3 regions of the Staphylococcus sp. MZ3 genome follow, and region 3 is predicted to be linked to each of the others. Evidence: predicted binding sites of a transcription regulator. Region 3 holds the regulator's gene; each other region holds the start of a gene.
What was found. Region 3 encodes NrdR, which represses ribonucleotide reductase genes. Its sites were predicted from a motif close to AACACNATATATNGTGTT; they were not measured.
Positions count from the first base shown of each region.

Region 1: nrdD (anaerobic ribonucleoside-triphosphate reductase) is a predicted target of NrdR. The motif match lies at 5,437-5,454, and genes of this name have one in related genera.
Region 2: nrdI (class Ib ribonucleoside-diphosphate reductase assembly flavoprotein NrdI) is a predicted target of NrdR. The motif match lies at 3,904-3,921, and genes of this name have one in related genera.

Region 1 is NZ_CP076026.1:2,679,280-2,687,003, reverse strand. It holds gene KI230_RS13240 (glutathione peroxidase) at 1-449, shown strand, start outside; gene KI230_RS13235 (hypothetical protein) at 557-649, opposite strand; gene KI230_RS13230 (assimilatory sulfite reductase (NADPH) flavoprotein subunit) at 844-2,721, shown strand; gene KI230_RS13225 (NAD(P)-binding protein) at 2,784-3,389, shown strand; gene KI230_RS13220 (hypothetical protein) at 3,465-3,560, shown strand; gene KI230_RS13215 (CitMHS family transporter) at 3,882-5,252, shown strand; gene nrdD (anaerobic ribonucleoside-triphosphate reductase) at 5,498-7,348, shown strand; gene nrdG (anaerobic ribonucleoside-triphosphate reductase activating protein) at 7,345-7,724, shown strand, end outside.
Region 2 is NZ_CP076026.1:767,495-775,218, forward strand. It holds gene KI230_RS03595 (hypothetical protein) at 1-5, shown strand, start outside; gene KI230_RS03600 (peptide MFS transporter) at 83-1,588, opposite strand; gene KI230_RS13740 (hypothetical protein) at 1,654-1,899, opposite strand; gene queF (preQ(1) synthase) at 1,929-2,429, opposite strand; gene KI230_RS03610 (DMT family transporter) at 2,449-3,315, opposite strand; gene nrdI (class Ib ribonucleoside-diphosphate reductase assembly flavoprotein NrdI) at 4,116-4,514, shown strand; gene nrdE (class 1b ribonucleoside-diphosphate reductase subunit alpha) at 4,477-6,582, shown strand; gene nrdF (class 1b ribonucleoside-diphosphate reductase subunit beta) at 6,700-7,671, shown strand.
Region 3 is NZ_CP076026.1:1,751,477-1,759,200, forward strand. It holds gene thrS (threonine--tRNA ligase) at 1-636, opposite strand, end outside; gene KI230_RS08460 (hypothetical protein) at 834-956, opposite strand; gene dnaI (primosomal protein DnaI) at 1,049-1,969, opposite strand; gene dnaB (replicative helicase loading/DNA remodeling protein DnaB) at 1,969-3,369, opposite strand; gene nrdR (transcriptional regulator NrdR) at 3,370-3,840, opposite strand; gene gap (type I glyceraldehyde-3-phosphate dehydrogenase) at 4,051-5,076, opposite strand; partial or broken gene KI230_RS08485 (IS1182 family transposase) at 5,525-7,261, shown strand; gene coaE (dephospho-CoA kinase) at 7,211-7,724, opposite strand, start outside.

The DNA of each region.
Region 1 (7,724 bases), 930 kb from region 3:
TAACTTATAAATTAGAAGCATTTAGAGGTAAAGTGATTTTAGTTGTTAATACTGCAACAGAATGTATATATAGCGAACAATTGAAAAAACTAGAGACTTTGTTTCAAAAATATAAGGATCGTGGGTTTGTAGTGTTGAGTTTTCCGAATAATAATTTTGACAATCGACAACCAGGTTCTAATGAAGAAATCTTGAAAATTAGTCGTGAGAAATTTGGTGTAACATTTCCAGTGTTAGCTAAAATATCTGTGAACGGGAACGATGAACATCCGTTATTTACGCATTTAAAGAATGAACAACCAGGAATCTTTGGGTCCCCAATAAAATGGAATTTCACAAAATTTATAATCGATCGACAAGGAAATGTTGTAAATCGATTCTTGCCAATGGAAGATCCATTGGATATATCGACAAATATAGAAATATTATTGCAAGAATCTTCATCTTAAATTTAAATTTGAGCGCTTAGTATGCAAATAACACAAGAGCCTCTTAATGATGTACTAATAGTATGTCATTAGGAGGCATTTTATATTTAGAAAATCAGTAATTTGACCTATTTTACTGAAAGGCTGATTTGGTACATAATAAATAGTAAATAAATAAAAAATAACAACGATGCATTACTGTATGCATTAATAACTGACACGATATAATCAAAGTTTTGTCTGAATTACTGATAATGTCATTCAAGCAACATGAAGGTTGTAAATATTTGTAAGTATAACTATCAGACACAACTCAAGTTTGTTTTAATTTATACCATACATATTAAAAAATTGACTAAACTATCGATAAAAAATGAGTCAATCATCTATTTCAAGTTTATTGAGGTGAAAATATTTGAAATTAAATACATCTAATAGTCCATTTACAGAAAAACAAGTCACAGAGATTAACAATCTGCTGCAAACATTAACAGAGAGCCAACAACAGTGGCTTAGTGGTTTTTTACTAGCTAATAGTAAAGATACAAGTGATAGTAATCAACAACAATTAGAGACAGAAGTGTGGCAACAATCACAAATATCAGAAGAACAAACAACTTCAACAACGTATATGTTACAAAATAAAGAGCCACATATCGAAGCTAATCAGCGGCATGTTACAGTGCTATATGGTTCTGAATCAGGTAATGCCATGCGTTTAGCTGAAATTTTTTCAGAACGTTTAAGTGATATCGGACATCAAGTTGTTTTGATGTCAATGGATGAATATGATACGACAAACATCGCACAGTTAGAAGATTTATTTATTATTACGTCTACTCATGGTGAAGGAGAACCGCCTGATAATGCATGGGATTTCTTTGAATTTTTAGAAGACGATAACGCACCTAATTTAAATCATGTGAGATATTCAGTACTAGCTTTAGGTGATCAAACATATGAATTTTTCTGTCAAGCCGGTAAAGATGTAGATGCTTTACTAGAAAATCTAGGCGCTGAGCGTATATGTAAGCGTGTAGATTGTGATATTGATTATGAAGAAGACGCAGAAAAGTGGATGGCAGACATCATTAATATGATTGATACTACATCAGAAGGTATTCAAAGTGAATCGGTGATAAGTGAATCAATTAAGTCTGCCAAAGAAAAGAAATATTCTAAATCAAATCCATACCAAGCAGAAGTTTTAGCGAATATCAATTTAAATGGTACCGATTCAAATAAAGAAACACGACATATAGAATTTTTACTTGATGATTTTAGTGAATCATATGAACCAGGAGATTGTATAGTAGCATTACCGCAAAACGACCCTGAATTGGTTGAAAAACTAATATCCATGTTAGGTTGGGATCCGCAATCTCCGGTGCCAATTAATGATCATGGTGATACAGTTCCTATTGTTGAAGCACTAACATCACATTTTGAATTTACTAAATTAACATTGCCATTATTGAAAAATGCAGATATCTATTTTGACAATGAAGAATTATCTGAACGTATTCAAGATGAGTCATGGGCGCGTGAATATGTTATAAATCGGGACTTTATAGATTTAATAACAGATTTTCCAACTATAGAATTACAACCTGAGAATATGTATCAAATCCTTAGAAAATTACCACCAAGAGAGTATTCGATTTCTAGTAGTTTTATGGCAACGCCAGATGAAGTGCATATTACCGTTGGTACGGTTCGTTATCAAGCACATGGACGTGAGAGAAAAGGTGTATGCTCGGTTCATTTTGCTGAGCGAATTAAACCAGGCGATATAGTACCAATTTATTTGAAGAAAAATCCGAACTTCAAATTTCCGATGAAGCAAGATATACCGGTTATTATGATTGGACCAGGTACTGGAATTGCTCCTTTTAGAGCATATTTACAAGAACGTGAAGAACTTGGTATGACTGGGAAAACATGGTTGTTCTTTGGCGATCAACACCGTAGTTCTGACTTTTTATATGAAGAAGAAATAGAAGAATGGCTTGAAAATGGAAACTTAACACGCGTAGATTTAGCATTTTCAAGAGACCAAGAACACAAAGAATATGTACAGCATCGTATAATGGAAGAAAGTGAACGTTTCAATGAATGGATTGAGCAAGGCGCAGCAATCTATATTTGTGGTGATGAAAAATGTATGGCGAAAGATGTCCATCAAGCCATTAAAGATGTATTGGTAAAAGAACGTCATATTTCTCAAGAAGAAGCGGAGACGATATTGCGTCAAATGAAACAGCAACAACGCTATCAACGTGATGTTTATTAGCGATTGGTGTTAAATGTTTTAAGATGAAATGACGTAAAAAGATATAAAGGATGTTGCTCAACATGAATATGCCATTAATGATAGATTTAACAAATAAAAATGTCGTCATAGTTGGTGGAGGCGTCATTGCAAGTCGTCGGGCACAAACATTAAGTCAATACGTTGAACATATGACGGTCATCAGTCCGACAATCACCGAAAAACTTCAAAATATGGTAGATAACGGTGTCGTCATATGGAAAGAAAAAGAATTTGAACCAAGCGATATTGTAGACGCGTATATAGTTATTGCAGCAACCAATGAGCCACGTGTCAATGAAGCGGTAAAACAAGCCTTACCTGAGCATGCCCTTTTTAATAATGTTGGAGATGCATCAAATGGCAATGTTGTATTTCCAAGTGCACTACACCGCGACAAGCTAACTATCAGTGTCTCAACTGATGGTGCGAGTCCTAAGTTGACAAAATCAATTATGGCAGAGCTTGAGGCGTTATATCCACCATCATACAGTTCGTATATCGACTTTTTATATACTTGCCGACAGAAAATAAAAGTACTTGATATAACATATAACGAAAAGCAACAGTTACTGTCACAAATTGTGTCACAAGAATATTTAAATCATGACAAACAAGCTCAATTTTTAGCGTGGTTGGATGTAAGATAATAATAGCGGACCGTCTAACCGTCTAAGGTAAGTCTTCTTATTTTAACTTTAACGCTTAATCATTGAAATTAAGACATGGGCGGCTTTGTGAATAGTCTAATAATGAAGGATTTAAGCGATAATGATATGCGTTTTAAATATGAATATTACAATAGAGAAAAAGATACGTAGAACAAACTTAATAAAATAGATGGATAAATTGAAATCTGGTTGAAGTCGTTACTATCATAGCGACCTTTAGCCAGATTTTTTGTGCAATAGAAAGCAATAATAAAAATGATAAATCAAAATGAAATACAGGACAGGATATACAAGGATTAGTCATGCCATGTTATCAAGTAGGAAAATCAAACTTCACTATTGATAGTTACGCAAAAAAGATTTTTTTGATAAAATGAGATAACTTAAATATAAAAAATTATATTAATTATAATATTTAAGTTAAAGAGGGGGATTATGTAAATTGTATTAAAAGTGGAGGGAGAAAATAATATGAATAGTGATAATATGTGGTTAACAGTAATGGGGCTCATTATTATTATTTCAATTGTAGGTTTACTCATTGCCAAAAAGATAAATCCAGTTGTAGGTATGACAATCATACCTTGCTTAGGGGCAATGATTTTAGGATATAGTGTGACAGATTTGGTTGGATTTTTTGCTAAAGGGTTAGATCAAGTCATCAACGTTGTTATTATGTTTATCTTTGCCATTATTTTCTTTGGTATCATGAACGATAGTGGTTTATTCAAGCCGCTTGTCAAACGCTTAATATTAATGACACGAGGCAATGTCGTCATTGTCTGTGCAATGACAGCTTTAATTGGCACAATAGCCCAATTAGATGGGGCCGGTGCGGTAACATTTTTGCTTTCTATTCCTGCATTATTACCTTTATATAAAGCGTTAAATATGAATAAATATTTATTGATTTTACTATTAGCATTAAGTGCGGCGATTATGAACATGGTACCTTGGGGAGGTCCAATGGCACGTGTAGCTGCAGTGTTAAAAGCCAAAAGTGTCAATGAATTATGGTATGGATTAATTCCTATTCAAATAATAGGATTCATTCTTGTTATGTTGTTTGCGGTATATCTTGGATTTAAAGAACAAAAACGTATCAAAAAAGCAATAGAGAGAAATGAATTACCGCAAACACAAGATATAGATGTACATAAATTAGTTGAAGTATATGAACGAGATCAAGATGTAAGGTTTCCTGTAAAAGGACGTGCACGAACAAAACCATGGATAAAATGGGTGAATACAGCTTTAACTTTAGCTGTTATTCTAGCGATGTTAATAAATATTGCGCCACCTGAATTTGCATTCATGATAGGTGTCTCATTGGCGCTTGTTATTAATTTTAAATCAGTGGATGAACAAATGGAGCGATTAAGAGCGCATGCGCCGAATGCATTAATGATGGCTGCAGTGATTATTGCAGCAGGTATGTTTTTAGGTGTACTAAATGAAACCGGTATGCTTAAAGCGATTGCGACGAATTTAATCAAAGTGATTCCTGCAGAAGTAGGACCATACTTGCATATTATTGTAGGTTTACTTGGCGTACCATTAGATTTACTAACTAGCACAGACGCTTATTATTTTGCTGTGTTACCGATTGTCGAACAAACAGCAGGGCAATTTGGTGTACCGTCTGTATCAACAGCTTATTCAATGGTTATAGGGAATATTATAGGTACATTTGTCAGTCCGTTTTCACCAGCCTTATGGTTGGCAATTGGTTTAGCAGAGGCAAACATGGGCACGTATATTAAGTATGCATTCTTTTGGATTTGGGGATTCGCCATCGTTATGTTAGTAATTGCAATGTTGATGGGCATTGTGACGATTTAAGTATGAAAAATAGAAACTATAGTCCCGGTGCAAAATGAAATAATAGTTGCATAAACATGTCGAAATGACGGACGAATCTTTAAACAATTTTAAAAATTAATGAAATAATTGTGTAGAAATATGAATTTCACTAAATGTTAATAACTTTGTGACGTTTTAGTTAACAGACTAATAAAAATTTGAAAATACTATATATAGTGGTATAACGTAATGAGTAGACACAATATATAGGAAGAAGGGGTAAAATGAATCAAATCGAAGAAGCATTAACGGGTTTGATTTCTAAAGATCCTGCTATTGTTAACGAAAATGCTAACAAAGATAGTGATACATTTTCAACAATGAGAGATTTAACAGCAGGTATCGTTTCTAAATCTTACGCATTAAATCATTTATTACCAAAGCACGTTGCAGATGCACATCAAAGAGGGGACATACATTTTCACGACTTAGATTATCATCCATTCCAACCGTTAACAAACTGTTGTTTAATAGATGCTAAAAATATGCTACATAATGGATTTGAAATAGGCAACGCGAATGTAACTTCACCAAAATCAATACAAACTGCATCAGCGCAGCTTGTACAAATTATAGCCAATGTTTCTAGCAGTCAATATGGTGGCTGTACGGTTGACCGCGTTGACGAATTACTTAGTACATATGCACGACATAATGAAGAAGAACATAGGAATATCGCAAAGCAATTTGTCAAAGAATCTGAAATTGATCGTTATGTTGATCAACAAGTCACTAAAGACATCAATGATGCGATTGAAAGTTTAGAATATGAAATTAATACCTTATATACATCTAATGGACAGACACCTTTTGTAACATTAGGATTCGGCTTAGGTACAGATCATTTAAGTCGCAAAATTCAACAAGCTATCTTAAATACTCGTATCAAAGGCTTAGGAAAAGACCGCACGACAGCGATTTTCCCGAAACTTGTATTTTCAATTAAAAAAGGAACCAACTTTAGTCCGCAAGATCCGAACTATGACATTAAACAACTAGCATTAAAGTGTTCAACGAAACGTATGTATCCAGATATTTTAAATTATGACAAACTCGTAGAAATATTAGGTGATTTCAAAGCGCCAATGGGTTGTCGTTCATTTTTACCAAGTTGGAAAGATGCGGAAGGTCATTTTGAAAATAATGGTCGTTGTAATCTTGGTGTTGTTACACTTAATTTACCTAGAATGGCATTAGAATCTGCCGGTAATATGACGAAATTCTGGGAAATCTTTTATGAACGTATCGATGTGTTACATGATGCATTACTTTATCGTATAAATCGTTTGAAAGATGCTGTACCGAATAACGCACCAATTTTATATAAAAGTGGCGCTTTTAACTATAAATTAAAAGAAACAGATGATGTTGCTGAGTTATTTAAAAATAAACGTGCAACGATTTCAATGGGCTATATAGGGTTGTATGAAACAGCTACTGTTTTCTATGGTCCAGACTGGGAAACATCTCAAGAAGCAAAAGCATTTACGCTTGAAATTCTTAAAGAAATGAAACGTTATCAAACGAAATGGACAGAACTATATGACATTTGGTTCAGTATTTACAGTACGCCGAGTGAATCGCTAACGGATCGTTTTTGTCGTTTAGACCAAGAGAGATTTGGAGATATTAAAGACATTACAGATAAAGGATATTACCAAAACTCTTTCCATTATGATGTACGTAAAGATGTTACACCTTTTGAAAAGTTAGATTTTGAAAAAGATTATCCTTATTATGCGAGTGGTGGTTTCATTCACTATTGTGAGTATCCGAAATTGCAACACAATTTGAAAGCACTAGAAGCGGTATGGGACTACTCTTATGACAAAGTTGGTTACTTAGGTACAAATATTCCGATTGATCATTGTTATGAATGTGATTACGATGGAGATTTTGAAGCAACTGAAAAAGGATTTAAATGCCCGAACTGTGGCAATGATAATCCTAAAACAGTTGATGTCGTTAAACGAACATGTGGTTACTTAGGCAATCCAGTTCAACGTCCAGTAATTAAAGGCCGTCATAAAGAAATTTGCGCACGAGTAAAACATATGAAAGCGCCTAAAGAATGACACTTTTAGACATTAAACAAGGACAAGGTTATATTGCTAAAATAGAATCAAATAGCTTTGTTGACGGTGAAGGAGTAAGATGCAGTGTTTATGTATCAGGATGTCCATTTAATTGTGTTGGATGTTATAACAAAGCCTCACAAAAGTTCAGATATGGCGAGAAATACACTGATGAAATATTAGCAGAAATATTAGATGATTGCGATCATGATTATATATCTGGGCTAAGTCTATTAGGTGGCGAACCATTTTGTAATTTGGATATTACATTAAATCTTGTCAAAGCATTTCGAGCACGTTTTGGAAATAAAAAGACAATTTGGGTATGGACTGGATTTTTATATGAATATTTAGCAAATGATTGTGCAGAACGTCG
Region 2 (7,724 bases), 980 kb from region 3:
CTTGAATTTAATTAATAGAAACCTATAAAAAAACAGTAAGCCATTTAAATGACTTACTGTTTTTTGAATTAGGCCAACAATATTAACGTATACCTTTCATCGCTTTGATGATTAAAGGTGAGAATGCTAATACAATTGTTGTAACAATAATTGCAACAACACCTAGGAAAATAAAGTAATTTGTTTGACCTAGTGGTTCTATTAACTTAACTAAAGTACCATTGATTGCTTGTGCAGAAGCGTTAGTTAAGTACCAAATACTCATCATTTGGGCATTAAATGCTTTAGGTGCTAACTTAACAGCAGCACTATTACCCGTTGGTGATAAGCATAGCTCACCGATAACACAAATAATGTACGATAAAATAACCCAGTTAACTGAAAAGTTTGATGAACCTGATGCATAACCTACAATACCAATTAGTATGTATGACGCACCTGCTAAGAACGTACCAATTGCAAATTTTACTGGCAGGCTAGGTTGTTTAGTTCCAAGCTTTTGCCATAAAAGTGAAATAATTGGAGCTAGTAATAAAATAAATAATGGGTTAATTGATTGGAAGATCGCTTCACCAAAGTTTGTTTTCCAACCAAATAAGTTTAATTTCATATCTGAATGTTCAATTCCATATATGTTTAATACATTAGACCCTTGTTCTTGAATAGCCCAGAACACCATTCCAAGAATAAATAATGGAATAAATGCTTTAACACGAGAACGTTCAGTATCAGTGACATCTTTACTTCTAATAATTAAAGTGAAGTAAATGATTGGTAATGCAATACCTAATACTAAAACAGTATTACTAACTAAGTTAAATGATAATGAGTTAGTTAATGCACCAATAACGATAATTAATACAATTGCTAAAACAACACTTCCGATAATAAGACCATACTTTTTCTTTTCAGCTGGTGTCAATGGGTTAGTAGGTTTCATACCAACGCTACCTAAGTTTTTGCGGTTGAAAAGTACATACCATACTAAACCTAATGCCATACCAACTGCTGCAATCAAGAATCCGCCGTGGAAGTTTTTAACATTAACAAAGTGTTGCAAAATAATAGGTGATAATAATGCACCCATATTAACTGACATATAGAAAATAACAAAACCTGCATCCATACGTCTATCATTTTCAGGATATAAACGGCCAACGATATTTGAAATGTTTGGCTTCATTAAACCTGAACCAATAATGATGAAGAACATTGATGTGAATAAGCCGATTAATGCAAATGGTAAGCTTAAACAAATATGTCCGATAATAATAAAGACTGCACCTAATAAAGTAGCGCCTCTAGTGCCTGTAATTCTGTCAGCAATCCATCCGCCTGGTATTGATGTCATATAGATTAATGAACCATAAACTGACATAATTGACATAGCTGTTGTTTTATCAATTCCAAGGCCATTATCTGTTACGGCAAAGTACATGTAGAAAATGAGTAGGGCACGCATGCCATAATAACTAAACCTTTCCCAGAACTCTACAAAGAAGAGTACGCCTAGTCCTCGAGGATGCCCGAAAAATCCTGTTTGAGGTATGTCTTGAATTTGATTTCCATGGGAGTTTTGTTGTGTCATGTATACATCCCATCCTTTCTTCCCCTAATACAATAGTTTAAGTAAATTTGATTGTGCCTTATCAACTAAATATTCCAACAAATCACAAAAAAATAAAAATATTGAGAATATTCTGTTATTAAGCGCGCACAATTAATTAGAGATAATATAAAAATATACTTATTGACGTTAAAGTGCAATAGGTTTCTATAAAAATGTTGTTTAATTCGTGTACTAATATTCTTTTGGTGTACTTTGGTATAAAATGTTATTTTAATGTAACCTATTATGTATGCTAAATGAAAAACACACCAATAAGTTAGGAAAATCAACTTATTGGTGTGTTTATTAAATGATACATTTAACGATTATCTATTTTTTCGGGATATAAATCATGATTCATCAAACGATGCTCAGCCATTTTTTCATATTTAGAATTTGGACGTCCATAGTTTGTATAAGGATCAATAGAAATTCCACCACGTGGTGTGAACTTGCCCCAGACTTCAATATAATGTGGGTCCATAAGCTCTATCAAATCATTCATAATAATATTCATACAATCTTCGTGGAAATCACCGTGATTTCTGAAACTAAATAAGTATAATTTCAAAGATTTTGATTCAACCATTTTAACATTTGGAATATATGAAATATAGATAGTTGCAAAATCTGGTTGCCCAGTAATCGGACATAATGATGTAAATTCTGGACAGTTGAATTTTACGAAATAGTCACGACCTTGATGCTTATTATCAAACGATTCTAATACATCAGGACGATAGTCAAAATTGTAAGTATTGTCTTGATTTCCTAATAAAGTTATATCTTGTAATTCATCTTGTTGACGGCCATGTGCCATATAAAGCGCTCCTTTAAATTTATTTTTTTATTATTTTGGCGTCTCGGCGTGCTTTTTCAAACATGTAATAACTTGCACCGATAATAACGACGTAACCTAATGTTGCATAGAAATCTGGAGATTCTCCGAATAGAATAAATCCAAGTATTGCTGTGAAAATTATAGATGCATACGCGAAAATAGAAATATCTTTTGCGGCTGCAAAACTATATGCTAATGTAACACCAATTTGACCCACAGCGGCAGCTAAGCCAGCCCCTAATAGATAAAGTATTTGCATCTGACTCATTGGTTCATAAGTATATGCAGTGAAAGGTATTAAAACGATGACAGAAAATAAGGAGAAGTAAAATACTATAGTATATGGTGCTTCTCTTGTACTAAGTGCTCGAACACATGTATATGCTGCTGCTGCAAAAATACCTGAGAATAAGCCAGCTAATGATGGAATCATAGATGATGAAAATTCAGGTTTCACTATTAAAAGCATACCTAAAATAGCAATTATCATTGCTGTTATTTGATACTTCCTTACCTTTTCATGTAAGAAAACAATGCTTAATAAAATCGTCCAGAAAGGATTGAGTTTCATTAATGAATCGGCATCACTAAGTACCATATGATCAATGGCATAAATATTTAACAATACACCAATAAGTCCAAGTGTTGATCGTGTTATTAATAAGGGTTGACTTGAAAGTCTGCCAAACATTGGCTGATGGTATTTATATATATAAAATAATGGAATAAACATTGCTACTAAGTTTCGTGCTAATGATTTTTGAAAAACAGGAAGGTCACCTGCAAGTCTGAAAAACACTGACATAAAACTGAAACCAATAGCCGAAATTAAAATGGCAATGATACCTTTTACTTTAGGATTCAATTTTATCGCCTCTTTTATATAAAATTAACGTATTTATATTAGCATAAAACAACATGTTGTGCATAAATAGTTGAAATTTACTATAAAAAGACTATAATAGATTGTACCGAACAAACGTTCTGTGTTTATTTGTCGGAATAATAGGGCATTACACTTTTATGAATGTTTGTGTTATTACATAAAACAAATATCAATTCAGTATCAAGCTAATAAGCTTTTTCTTGATTTCTGTTGATACAATTGAGATTGACACAGATTTAAAAAAATCAAGTGATATCTACTAAAAAATTTTTTTAAATTTGTTCAAGTTTTTCTAATTTAGTATTGGTGCCTAGTTGGAACGTTTTACGAACATTCGATTAGAAAATGGCACTTTAAATCATAGTGTGTCTTATGTATAATGAAACACATAATATAGTGTTGGTGAAACGAAAAAGACACAATATCTTGTGTTTTGTATGCAAATGCTTTATTTATGAAGAAATTACATTTAAAAGTAATTTAACACAGAAATTTAATAGTTATTATCAATTAATAGTCATATTTTTAGAAAATGTACTGAACAAATGGAAGATATCCAATGACGTAAACACTACATATAGTGATTTTTATACATTCAACCCATATAAGCTACTATTTTCTCAAATATAAATCTATGCAATTGGTTTACATTTGAGAAAATAAGTAGCTTCATTATAGTTAATACAATGCTGAGATAACCATAGTAACCATGTTGTTAAAGCATTTTTTAATTGTAATGACTACTTTATTTAAAAGGGTTGAAGAAAGAAGGTGATCCAATGAAAATAATATATTTTTCATTTACTGGAAATGTCCGTCGTTTTATTAAGAGAACAGAACTTGAAAATACGCTTGAGATTACAGCAGAAAATTGTATGGAACCAGTTCATGAACCGTTTATTATCGTTACTGGCACTATTGGATTTGGAGAAGTACCAGAACCCGTTCAATCTTTTTTAGAAGTTAATCATCAATACATCAGAGGTGTGGCAGCTAGCGGTAATCGAAATTGGGGACTAAATTTCGCAAAAGCGGGTCGCACGATATCAGAAGAGTATAATGTCCCTTTATTAATGAAGTTTGAGTTACATGGAAAAAACAAAGACGTTATTGAATTTAAGAACAAGGTGGGTAATTTTAATGAAAACCATGGAAGAGAAAAAGTACAATCATATTGAATTAAATAATGAGGTCACTAAACGAAGAGAAGATGGATTCTTTAGTTTAGAAAAAGACCAAGAAGCTTTAGTAGCTTATTTAGAAGAAGTAAAAGACAAAACAATCTTCTTCGACACTGAAATCGAGCGTTTACGTTATTTAGTAGACAACGATTTTTATTTCAATGTGTTTGATATTTATAGTGAAGCGGATCTAATTGAAATCACTGATTATGCAAAATCAATCCCGTTTAATTTTGCAAGTTATATGTCAGCTAGTAAATTTTTCAAAGATTACGCTTTGAAAACAAATGATAAAAGTCAATACTTAGAAGACTATAATCAACACGTTGCCATTGTTGCTTTATACCTAGCAAATGGTAATAAAGCACAAGCTAAACAATTTATTTCTGCTATGGTTGAACAAAGATATCAACCAGCGACACCAACATTTTTAAACGCAGGCCGTGCGCGTCGTGGTGAGCTAGTGTCATGTTTCTTATTAGAAGTGGATGACAGCTTAAATTCAATTAACTTTATTGATTCAACTGCAAAACAATTAAGTAAAATTGGGGGCGGCGTTGCAATTAACTTATCTAAATTGCGTGCACGTGGTGAAGCAATTAAAGGAATTAAAGGCGTAGCGAAAGGCGTTTTACCTATTGCTAAGTCACTTGAAGGTGGCTTTAGCTATGCAGATCAACTTGGTCAACGCCCTGGTGCTGGTGCTGTGTACTTAAATATCTTCCATTATGATGTAGAAGAATTTTTAGATACTAAAAAAGTAAATGCGGATGAAGATTTACGTTTATCTACAATATCAACTGGTTTAATTGTTCCATCTAAATTCTTCGATTTAGCTAAAGAAGGTAAGGACTTTTATATGTTTGCACCTCATACAGTTAAAGAAGAATATGGTGTGACATTAGACGATATCGATTTAGAAAAATATTATGATGACATGGTTGCAAACCCAAATGTTGAGAAAAAGAAAAAGAATGCGCGTGAAATGTTGAATTTAATTGCGCAAACACAATTACAATCAGGTTATCCATATTTAATGTTTAAAGATAATGCTAACAGAGTGCATCCGAATTCAAACATTGGACAAATTAAAATGAGTAACTTATGTACTGAAATTTTCCAATTACAAGAAACTTCAATTATTAATGACTATGGTATTGAAGACGAAATTAAACGTGATATTTCTTGTAACTTGGGCTCATTAAATATTGTTAATGTAATGGAAAGCGGAAAATTCAGAGATTCAGTTCACTCTGGTATGGACGCATTAACTGTTGTGAGTGATGTAGCAAATATTCAAAATGCACCAGGAGTTAGAAAAGCTAACAGTGAATTACATTCAGTTGGTCTTGGTGTCATGAATTTACACGGTTACCTAGCAAAAAATAAAATTGGTTATGAGTCAGAAGAAGCAAAAGATTTTGCAAATATCTTCTTTATGATGATGAATTTCTACTCAATCGAACGTTCAATGGAAATCGCTAAAGAGCGTGGTATCAAATATCAAGACTTTGAAAAGTCTGATTATGCTAATGGCAAATATTTCGAGTTCTATACAACTCAAGAATTTGAACCTCAATTCGAAAAAGTACGTGAATTATTCGATGGTATGGCTATTCCTACTTCTGAGGATTGGAAGAAACTACAACAAGATGTTGAACAATATGGTTTATATCATGCATATAGATTAGCAATTGCTCCAACACAAAGTATTTCTTATGTTCAAAATGCAACAAGTTCTGTAATGCCAATCGTTGACCAAATTGAACGTCGTACTTATGGTAATGCGGAAACATTTTACCCTATGCCATTCTTATCACCACAAACAATGTGGTACTACAAATCAGCATTCAATACTGATCAGATGAAATTAATCGATTTAATTGCGACAATTCAAACGCATATTGACCAAGGTATCTCAACGATCCTTTATGTTAATTCTGAAATTTCTACACGTGAGTTAGCAAGATTATATGTATATGCGCACTATAAAGGATTAAAATCACTTTACTATACTAGAAATAAATTATTAAGTGTAGAAGAATGTACAAGTTGTTCTATCTAACAATTAAATGTTGAAAATGACAAACAGCTAATCATCTGGTCTGAATTAGCAGATGATTAGACTGCTATGTCTGTATTTGTCAATTATTGAGTAACATTACAGGAGGAAATTATATTCATGATAGCTGTTAATTGGAACACACAAGAAGATATGACGAATATGTTTTGGAGACAAAATATATCTCAAATGTGGGTTGAAACAGAATTTAAAGTATCAAAAGACATTGCAAGTTGGAAGACTTTATCTGAAGCTGAACAAGACACATTTAAAAAAGCATTAGCTGGTTTAACAGGCTTAGATACACATCAAGCAGATGATGGCATGCCTTTAGTTATGCTACATACGACTGACTTAAGGAAAAAAGCAGTTTATTCATTTATGGCGATGATGGAGCAAATACACGCGAAAAGCTATTCACATATTTTCACAACACTATTACCATCTAGTGAAACAAACTACCTATTAGATGAATGGGTTTTAGAGGAACCCCATTTAAAATATAAATCTGATAAAATTGTTGCTAATTATCACAAACTTTGGGGTAAAGAAGCTTCGATATACGACCAATATATGGCCAGAGTTACGAGTGTATTTTTAGAAACATTCTTATTCTTCTCAGGTTTCTATTATCCACTATATCTTGCTGGTCAAGGGAAAATGACGACATCAGGTGAAATCATTCGTAAAATTCTTTTAGATGAATCTATTCATGGTGTATTTACCGGTTTAGATGCACAGCATTTACGAAATGAACTATCTGAAAGTGAGAAACAAAAAGCAGATCAAGAAATGTATAAATTGCTAAATGACTTGTATTTAAATGAAGAGTCATACACAAAAATGTTATACGATGATCTTGGAATCACTGAAGATGTGCTAAACTATGTTAAATATAATGGAAACAAAGCACTTTCAAACTTAGGCTTTGAACCTTATTTTGAGGAACGTGAATTTAACCCAATCATTGAGAATGCCTTAGATACAACAACTAAAAACCATGACTTCTTCTCAGTAAAAGGTGATGGTTATGTATTAGCATTAAACGTAGAAGCATTACAAGATGATGACTTTGTATTTGACAACAAATAACAATTAAATTAAAAGACCTTCACATGTAAAGGGAAATAGCGATTCGTTTCGTC
Region 3 (7,724 bases):
TTTGTTGTTACTATCTCCACGCCAGTATGCACCTGCTGTAGATAATAGTTTAAACTCTTTAATTTTAGCTGTTGATGGAACGTGAACTCCACGACATAAATCAGTAAAATCACCTTGACTATATAATGTTACATTTTCATCTTCAGGAATCGCGTCGATTAATTCTAATTTGTATTCATCATTGCTGAATAACTCTTTCGCTTCATCTCGTGAAACCACTTTTCGTTCGATTTTCATATTTTCGTTAACGATTTGTTTCATTGTTTTTTCAATTTGTTCAAAGTCATCAGATGAGATGTTTTGGTCAATGTCGAAGTCATAGTAGAATCCACCTTCTATTACAGGACCTACACCAAATTTAACATTACCATATAACCTTTTAATTGCGTGTGCCATTAAATGTGCAGTAGAATGACGTAATACCTCTAACGCTTCTTCACTACCTGGTGTCACAATTTCAATTGATCCATCAGTTTCAAGCGGTTTAGTTAAATCTACAAGTTGCCCGTTAAATTTGCCGGCAACAGCTTTTTTACGTAATCCAGGACTAATTGATTGTGCTATATCTTCAGTAGTAATACCTTTATCAAACGCCTTTTTATTACCATCTGGAAATTGAATATTAATTTGTTCCATGTTAAACCCTCCTATTTGCTTTATAAATACTTTTATCTGACCTCGTTAAAAAATTGAACAACAATCATCGTTTTAACATTAAACCTATTAACAATAAACAGGGAATATATGACACCAACAAACATTTATGTCTGAAAAAAACAAAAAATCCCGCCCCTATACAAGGGACGAGATCGTCGTGGTACCACCCTAGTTATCTAATACAATTTATGTATTAAATATCTCTGCTTAAGATAACGGTCTTGATCCGGGTATTCATTACAAATACCATAAATGAAGTAGTAATCATCTAATTTATTAACCATATTCTCATCAAACAATGGCTTTCTGTGTAATATTGATTAGATCATCTTGTCTTCAATCATTTAAACGATTTAGATTTGTATTCATTATACACCAATCATTTTAAAATTCAATTGTTTCTGAAATTTTCTCCTGATAAAAAGTATGGTGTTGACAAAGATTTGACACGTTCAATAATACGTGCTGCTTTAGTCTTCTCTTCACCATCACGAGTCATCGCTAAATGATGTTCCAATTCACTATAGTCAAAATTAGAACTAAAGAATGTTGGTAATTCATGAACCATTCGATAGTGTAGCAAAGGTCCAATTACCTCATCTCTCACCCATGGAGTCACTTCTTCAGCCCCAATATCATCAAGCATTAAAATGTTTGCTTCTCTTACGCGATGTAATTTCTTTTCAAAAGAACCATCTTTAAAGCCACCTTTTAATGTTCTAATAAATTCCGGTAAATAAATAATTGTCGAACGTACCTTCTTAGATTTGAGCTGATTCGCAATTGCACCTAGAATAAAAGATTTACCTGTCCCAAATGGACCATAAAGGTAAAGGCCTTTCACTTGTTCCCCATTAGTTATTGCTGTACAAATATCATCTGCTGCCATAGCTACATCAAGACGGTCTCGATGATTCATATAAATATCTTTCAATTTGGCATTTAAAGTATCTCGTTGCATATGATGAGATGTAATTAGCTCAGCTTCAAAGCGTTCTTCGTCGTACTTGATTTTACATGGGCATTGTAAATAGCGTATTTTAATTCGGTTATTATCAACATATAACTCAGGCACATGCCCCTTTACGAAATTTGGACAATCAGCAAATTTATGACCGTCATAATGTTTTTGTTGATCTTTATACTCTTGTAACACATTTAAGTCTTCATCAATCATAGCATTCGTTAATTCAGCTCGATGCGCTTCCAAAAATTGCTTAACATCTGGGTCATTGATTACTTCTTTTTTTATCTTTTCTATTCTTTTTTCAAAGTCCTGCGACGTGTTAATTATACTTTTAAATTGCTTCATTATTGACTGTCCTCCTCCCATTTTTTAGATAATTTATCTAGAAATGCTTGTCGATCTTGCTCTAATTGTTGATCATCTACGCTATTATCTTTAGCCGAATCTTCTTCACTAGCTTTATCTCTATTTTCTAACCATTTAGGTGTTTTTTCTTTTGAAATACGATTACGCTGCCCATAGTATGAACCACGCTTTTGGTAATTTCCGCTAGAACCCTCATTTTTAGGTTGATTAACTTTTTTAGCGTAATTATATGCTTCTTTAGCTGTCTTAATACCTTTTTTCTTCCAATTTGATGCTATTTCCAAAATATACGCTTTAGGAAGTTTCATATCTTCTTTTAACATGACAAATTGCAACAAAATATTAATGACGCCAAAAGACATTTTTTCACGTTCAATTAATTCTTCAACCATTGTCTTTTGCGATATAGTTGGTTCTGATTCAGACCAAGAAGCTAACATATCAATTGGACTCGTTTGTTCAAGTAACTCAAACCATTCATCACTTTGTGGCTTTGGATTCACTTCTGAAGATTTGCCCGTCGAAGATGATGTAGCAGGAGATTTCACCTGTAATTTAGGCATTTGATTTTCGTGTTCCATTAAGTAATACGAGCGTGCTTGTTTACGCATTTCTTCAAAGGATAACTGTTGTCCACTTGTAATTGAATTTAAAATAACATGCTTCATGCCATCTGCTGTTAAACCATATAAAGTCGCGAGTTGTGTAATTAAACGCTTTGCATCTTTGGTAACAATGTCTTGACTAATAAAATGTTTACCTAACATTTGTCTCAACATTTCAAAGTCAAAAGATTCATTTGATAAATCGATACCTTGGTACGGTTCATTAATCGGAATATCACTTGTATCGATATCTATTTTTGTAGACGGCACTTTAAAAACATCAGTAAATTGTCTTGTTACCTGTTTAAATTCACTCAAATCAATTTGTTGATACTCAAAGTATTTCTTCAACTCATGAAATCGACGATGCTCGACTTCACTATATAAAAAGATTGACAACATTGGATCATTAAAAAATAAATGTGCTGAAGGCGGTTGAATTAATTGGTAAACAAATTGTGTTTCTTGTTCATCATGTTTGACAAACGCCTTTAACAATCCAATCGCTTCAAGTAAGTCCATTTGTTGTCTAAACTCTAGTAAATTAATTTTAAGTTCATTCATAAAAATATAATGAGAAAGAATCAATGTTTCATTATGACTTTCTTTAACGAATTGAGTCATAAAATGATATAAACCCACTGCTTGCGTTCCAATTAGCGGTGTATACAGTCGATTCAATACCTCTAAATGATTCGTATTTAAATCAAAGTGTTGCATAACTTTGAATTGATCCTTTGGTCTTAAGCCGAATTCGAAGGCTTGTCGTCCCATTTAAGCATCACTCCGTTTGTTTTCGCTTAAAATCCCTTGCATCGATGCTAACAATTGATCAACATCTTTAAATTCTTTATAGACTGATGCAAATCTAACATATGAAACTTGATCAACATGCATTAACAAGTTCATAACGTGTTCACCTATATCTCGTGAAGACACTTCCGTATGACCTTCATCTCGTAATTGCCATTCAACCTTGTTTGTTATGTCTTCAAGTTGTTGATATCTAACTGGTCGTTTCTCACAAGAACGCACAAGTCCATTAAGTATTTTTTCTCTTGAAAACTGCTCTCTTGTGCCATCTTTTTTCACAACTATAAGCTGACTAACTTCGATATGTTCAAATGTAGTGAAACGTGTTCCACAATTTTCACATTCTCTTCGTCTTCGAATGGCATTTAATTCATCGGCATGCCTTGAATCTACAACTTTAGATTGTGTAGAATTACATTTCGGGCATTTCATTACATCACCCTCTTTATTTTGATTATGCCTAATTATACTATAAATCTAGAGATGAAAAAAGAATCCCTCAATTTAATTCATTTAACCAAATAATGAAACAATAAAAAACATTATATCGTTACTTATTAAGTAATTTGCATGACAATATTATTGTATTAAAAAATAAAAAACCTAACTCCGAAGTCAGAGTTAGGCTATAAATTAATTGTATTAACTTGCACTTACAGTTTCTTTTGATGTCAAAAGTGCTCCAATTTGCTCAGCAACATCTACAACTCTATTTGAATAACCCCATTCATTATCATACCAAGCAATAACTTTTACTTTATTCCCTGACATGACCATTGTTGATTTTGCATCAATAATAGCTGAATTTGGATTAGTATTAAAATCAACAGACACTAGTGGTTGATGTTCGACTTCTATGATACCTTCTAAACCTGCATTTTCAAAAGCTTGGTTTACTTCTTCTGCAGTTACTTCTTTTTCTAAATCAACAACTAAATCAACGAGCGATACATTCTTTGTTGGTACACGTAATGCCATGCCGTGTAATTTACCTTCTAATTCTGGTAATACTTCTTTTAAAGCTTTCGCCGCACCAGTAGAAGTAGGAATAATGCTTTCATTACATGAACGTGCACGTCTTAAATCTTTATGTGGATTATCAATATTTTTTTGGTCATTTGTAATAGCGTGAACAGTAGTCATTAAACCATTAACTATTCCAAACTGATTATTTAAAACTTTTGCAACTGGACCAATGCAATTAGTAGTACATGAAGCATTACTAAAAATGTCAAATGCTTCTATATCTAATTGGTTATCATTTACGCCTTTAACTACCATTTGAACATGTCCACCTTTTGAAGGACCAGTTAACAATACTTTTTTGGCACCTGCTTTAATATGTGCGATGGCTTTATCACCATGATTAAATTTACCAGTTGCATCTATAGCAATATCGATATCTAATTCTTTCCATGGCAAGTTTTCAGGATTGCGATCAGCAACCAATTTAATTTTATGATCACCAACTTGCAATCCATTTTCAATCGGTTCAACTTTTAGATTATATTTTCCATGTGTTGTATCGTAATTGATTAAATGTGCAATTGTTTCGGGTGGATAACTAGCATTTATCGCTACTACATTTAAATTTTTATTTTGTAATGCAATACGTAATACCATTCTTCCAATTCTACCCATACCATTAATTGCAATATTCGTTGACATTAAAAGCACCCCTTGATTTTTATGTGTTATACTTTATGGAATTAGTATAGCATATTATATGAAATTTGAAAGCGTTTTCCGTTGATTTATTTATCTTTTTTATAAAAAATACAGGCTGGGACATAAATCCCTAAAAAACAGCAGTAAGATAATTTTCAATTAGAAAATATCTTACTGCTGTTCTCTATTTATACAATACTTCGTATTGAATGGCTTCGCTTTCCTAGGGTGCCGTCTCAGCCTCGGTCTTCGACTGGCACTGCTCCCTCAGGAGTCTCGCCATTAATACTACGTATTAACATGTAATTTTACTTTTACATACTTTAAAAAAATAAGACACTTTGCCCAACTTGCACATAAATGTAAAATTCAATAAAATGAATTTTCTGTGTTGGGTCCCTTCGTATAATTTAATAAATACCACTAAACTAAATTAACGAGGTGCCTTATGTATAAAAATTATAACTTGACCCAACTTACACTACCAATAGAAACTTCTGTTAGAATCCCTCAAAATGATATTTCGCGATATGTTAATGAAATTGTTGAAACGATACCTGATAGCGAATTCGATGAATTCAGACATCATCGTGGCGCAACATCCTATCATCCAAAAATGATGTTAAAAATTATCTTATATGCATATACTCAATCTGTATTTTCTGGTCGTAGAATAGAAAAATTACTTCATGACAGTATTCGAATGATGTGGTTAGCTCAAAATCAAACAGCTTCTTATAAAACTATTAATCGTTTTAGAGTGAATCCTAACACTGATGCGTTAATTGAATCTTTATTTATTCAGTTCCATAGTCAATGTTTAAAGCAAAATCTTATTGATGATAATTCAATTTTTATTGATGGTACAAAAGTAAAAGCTAATGCCAATAGATATACATTTGTGTGGAAGAAAAGTATTCAAAATCACGAATCGAAATTGAACGAAAATTCAAAAGCATTATATCGTGACTTAGTTGAAGAAAAAATAATACCAGAGATAAAAGAAGATGGAGATAGCGATTTAACAATAGAAGAAATAGATTTAATTGGTAGTCATTTAGATAAAGAAATCGAAGATTTAAATCATTCTATTGAGAACGAAGATAGTACTCAAATTAGAAAACAGACCCGTAAAAAAAGAACTGAGATTAAGAAGTTCAAAAAGAAATTTGATGATTATTCTGAGAGAAAACGTAAATATGAAGAGCAAAAATCGATTCTTAAAGATAGAAATAGCTTTTCTAAAACTGATCATGATGCAACTTTTATGAGAATGAAGGAAGACCATATGAAAAATGGCCAACTTAAGCCAGGATAAAACAAATAGCGACAAATTCTCAATTTGTTTTATCCTATGACCTATTTCAAAACCCAACAGATACTAGAACTTTAATTCCATTTTTAACAATGATTCAAAATACCTTCAGTTATTTACCGGAGTATATTGTAGCTGATGCAGGTTATGGTAGTGAGCAAAACTATATGGCTATTATAGATGACTTTAATAAAACGCCACTTATTACGTATGGCATGTTTATTAAAGATAAAACGAGAAAGTTTAAAAGTGACATTTTTAACACTCAAAATTGGAAATATGACGAACTTAATGATGAATTTATATGTCCTAATAACAAAAGAATAGGTTTTAAAAGATATATGCATACCGTAATGATAGATATGGTTTTAAACGTGACTTCAAGCTATATGAATGCGATGACTGTTCATCATGTTCTTTGAGACATCAATGCATGAAGCCAAATTCGAAATCCAATAAGAAAATCATGAAGAATTATAATTGGGAATACTTTAAAGCCCAAATTAATCAAAAGCTTTCTGAACCAGAAACGAAAAAAATCTATAGTCAAAAAAAAATTGATGTAGAGCCTGTTTTTGGATTTATGAAAGCTATTTTGGGTTTCACTCGAATGTCAGTCAGTTCGAGGAATAAATAAAGTTAAACGAGAGCTAGGTTTTGTATTAATGGCACTTAATATAAGGAAAATAGCAGCTCAACGAGCTGTACATTATAAAATACATATCAAAAAAGCTGATTTCTATCAAGTAATTAATAGAAATCAGCTTTTTTACATTGCCTAAGAACTTAATGTCCCAAGCCCTTATTTATAGTGTAATATTAATCTTCTTCTCCGTAATTCGGCTTTTCAATATAACCTTCTTCTTCTAACAATCTCTCAAGGTTTTGTTTTAATTCAAGTTTATCCCCTAAATTATCGATAACATGATCGGCCATTCGGCTTTTTTTATCAATAGAAATTTGGCTATAGACACGTGCTTTCGCATCTTCTAATGACAAATTATTACGTTGCATTAAACGATCCATTTGTATACTTTCAGAAGTGTATACAACCCACACTTCGTCTACTGTATTTTCCAATTCATTTTCAAATAATAATGGAATATCCATGATTACATTATATCCTTGTTTTAAATATTCTTGCTTTTCTTCTTCCATAATATCTCGCACGATAGGATGTATGATAGCATTTAATTCTAAGCGTTTTTCTGGATGATTAAACACTAGATCACCCATATAACGACGATTCATCTCACCATTTTCATCAATTGCTTCATCACCAAAGACTTCTCGTACTTGAGCTAAACCTTTACTCCCCTTTTTAACAGCTTCC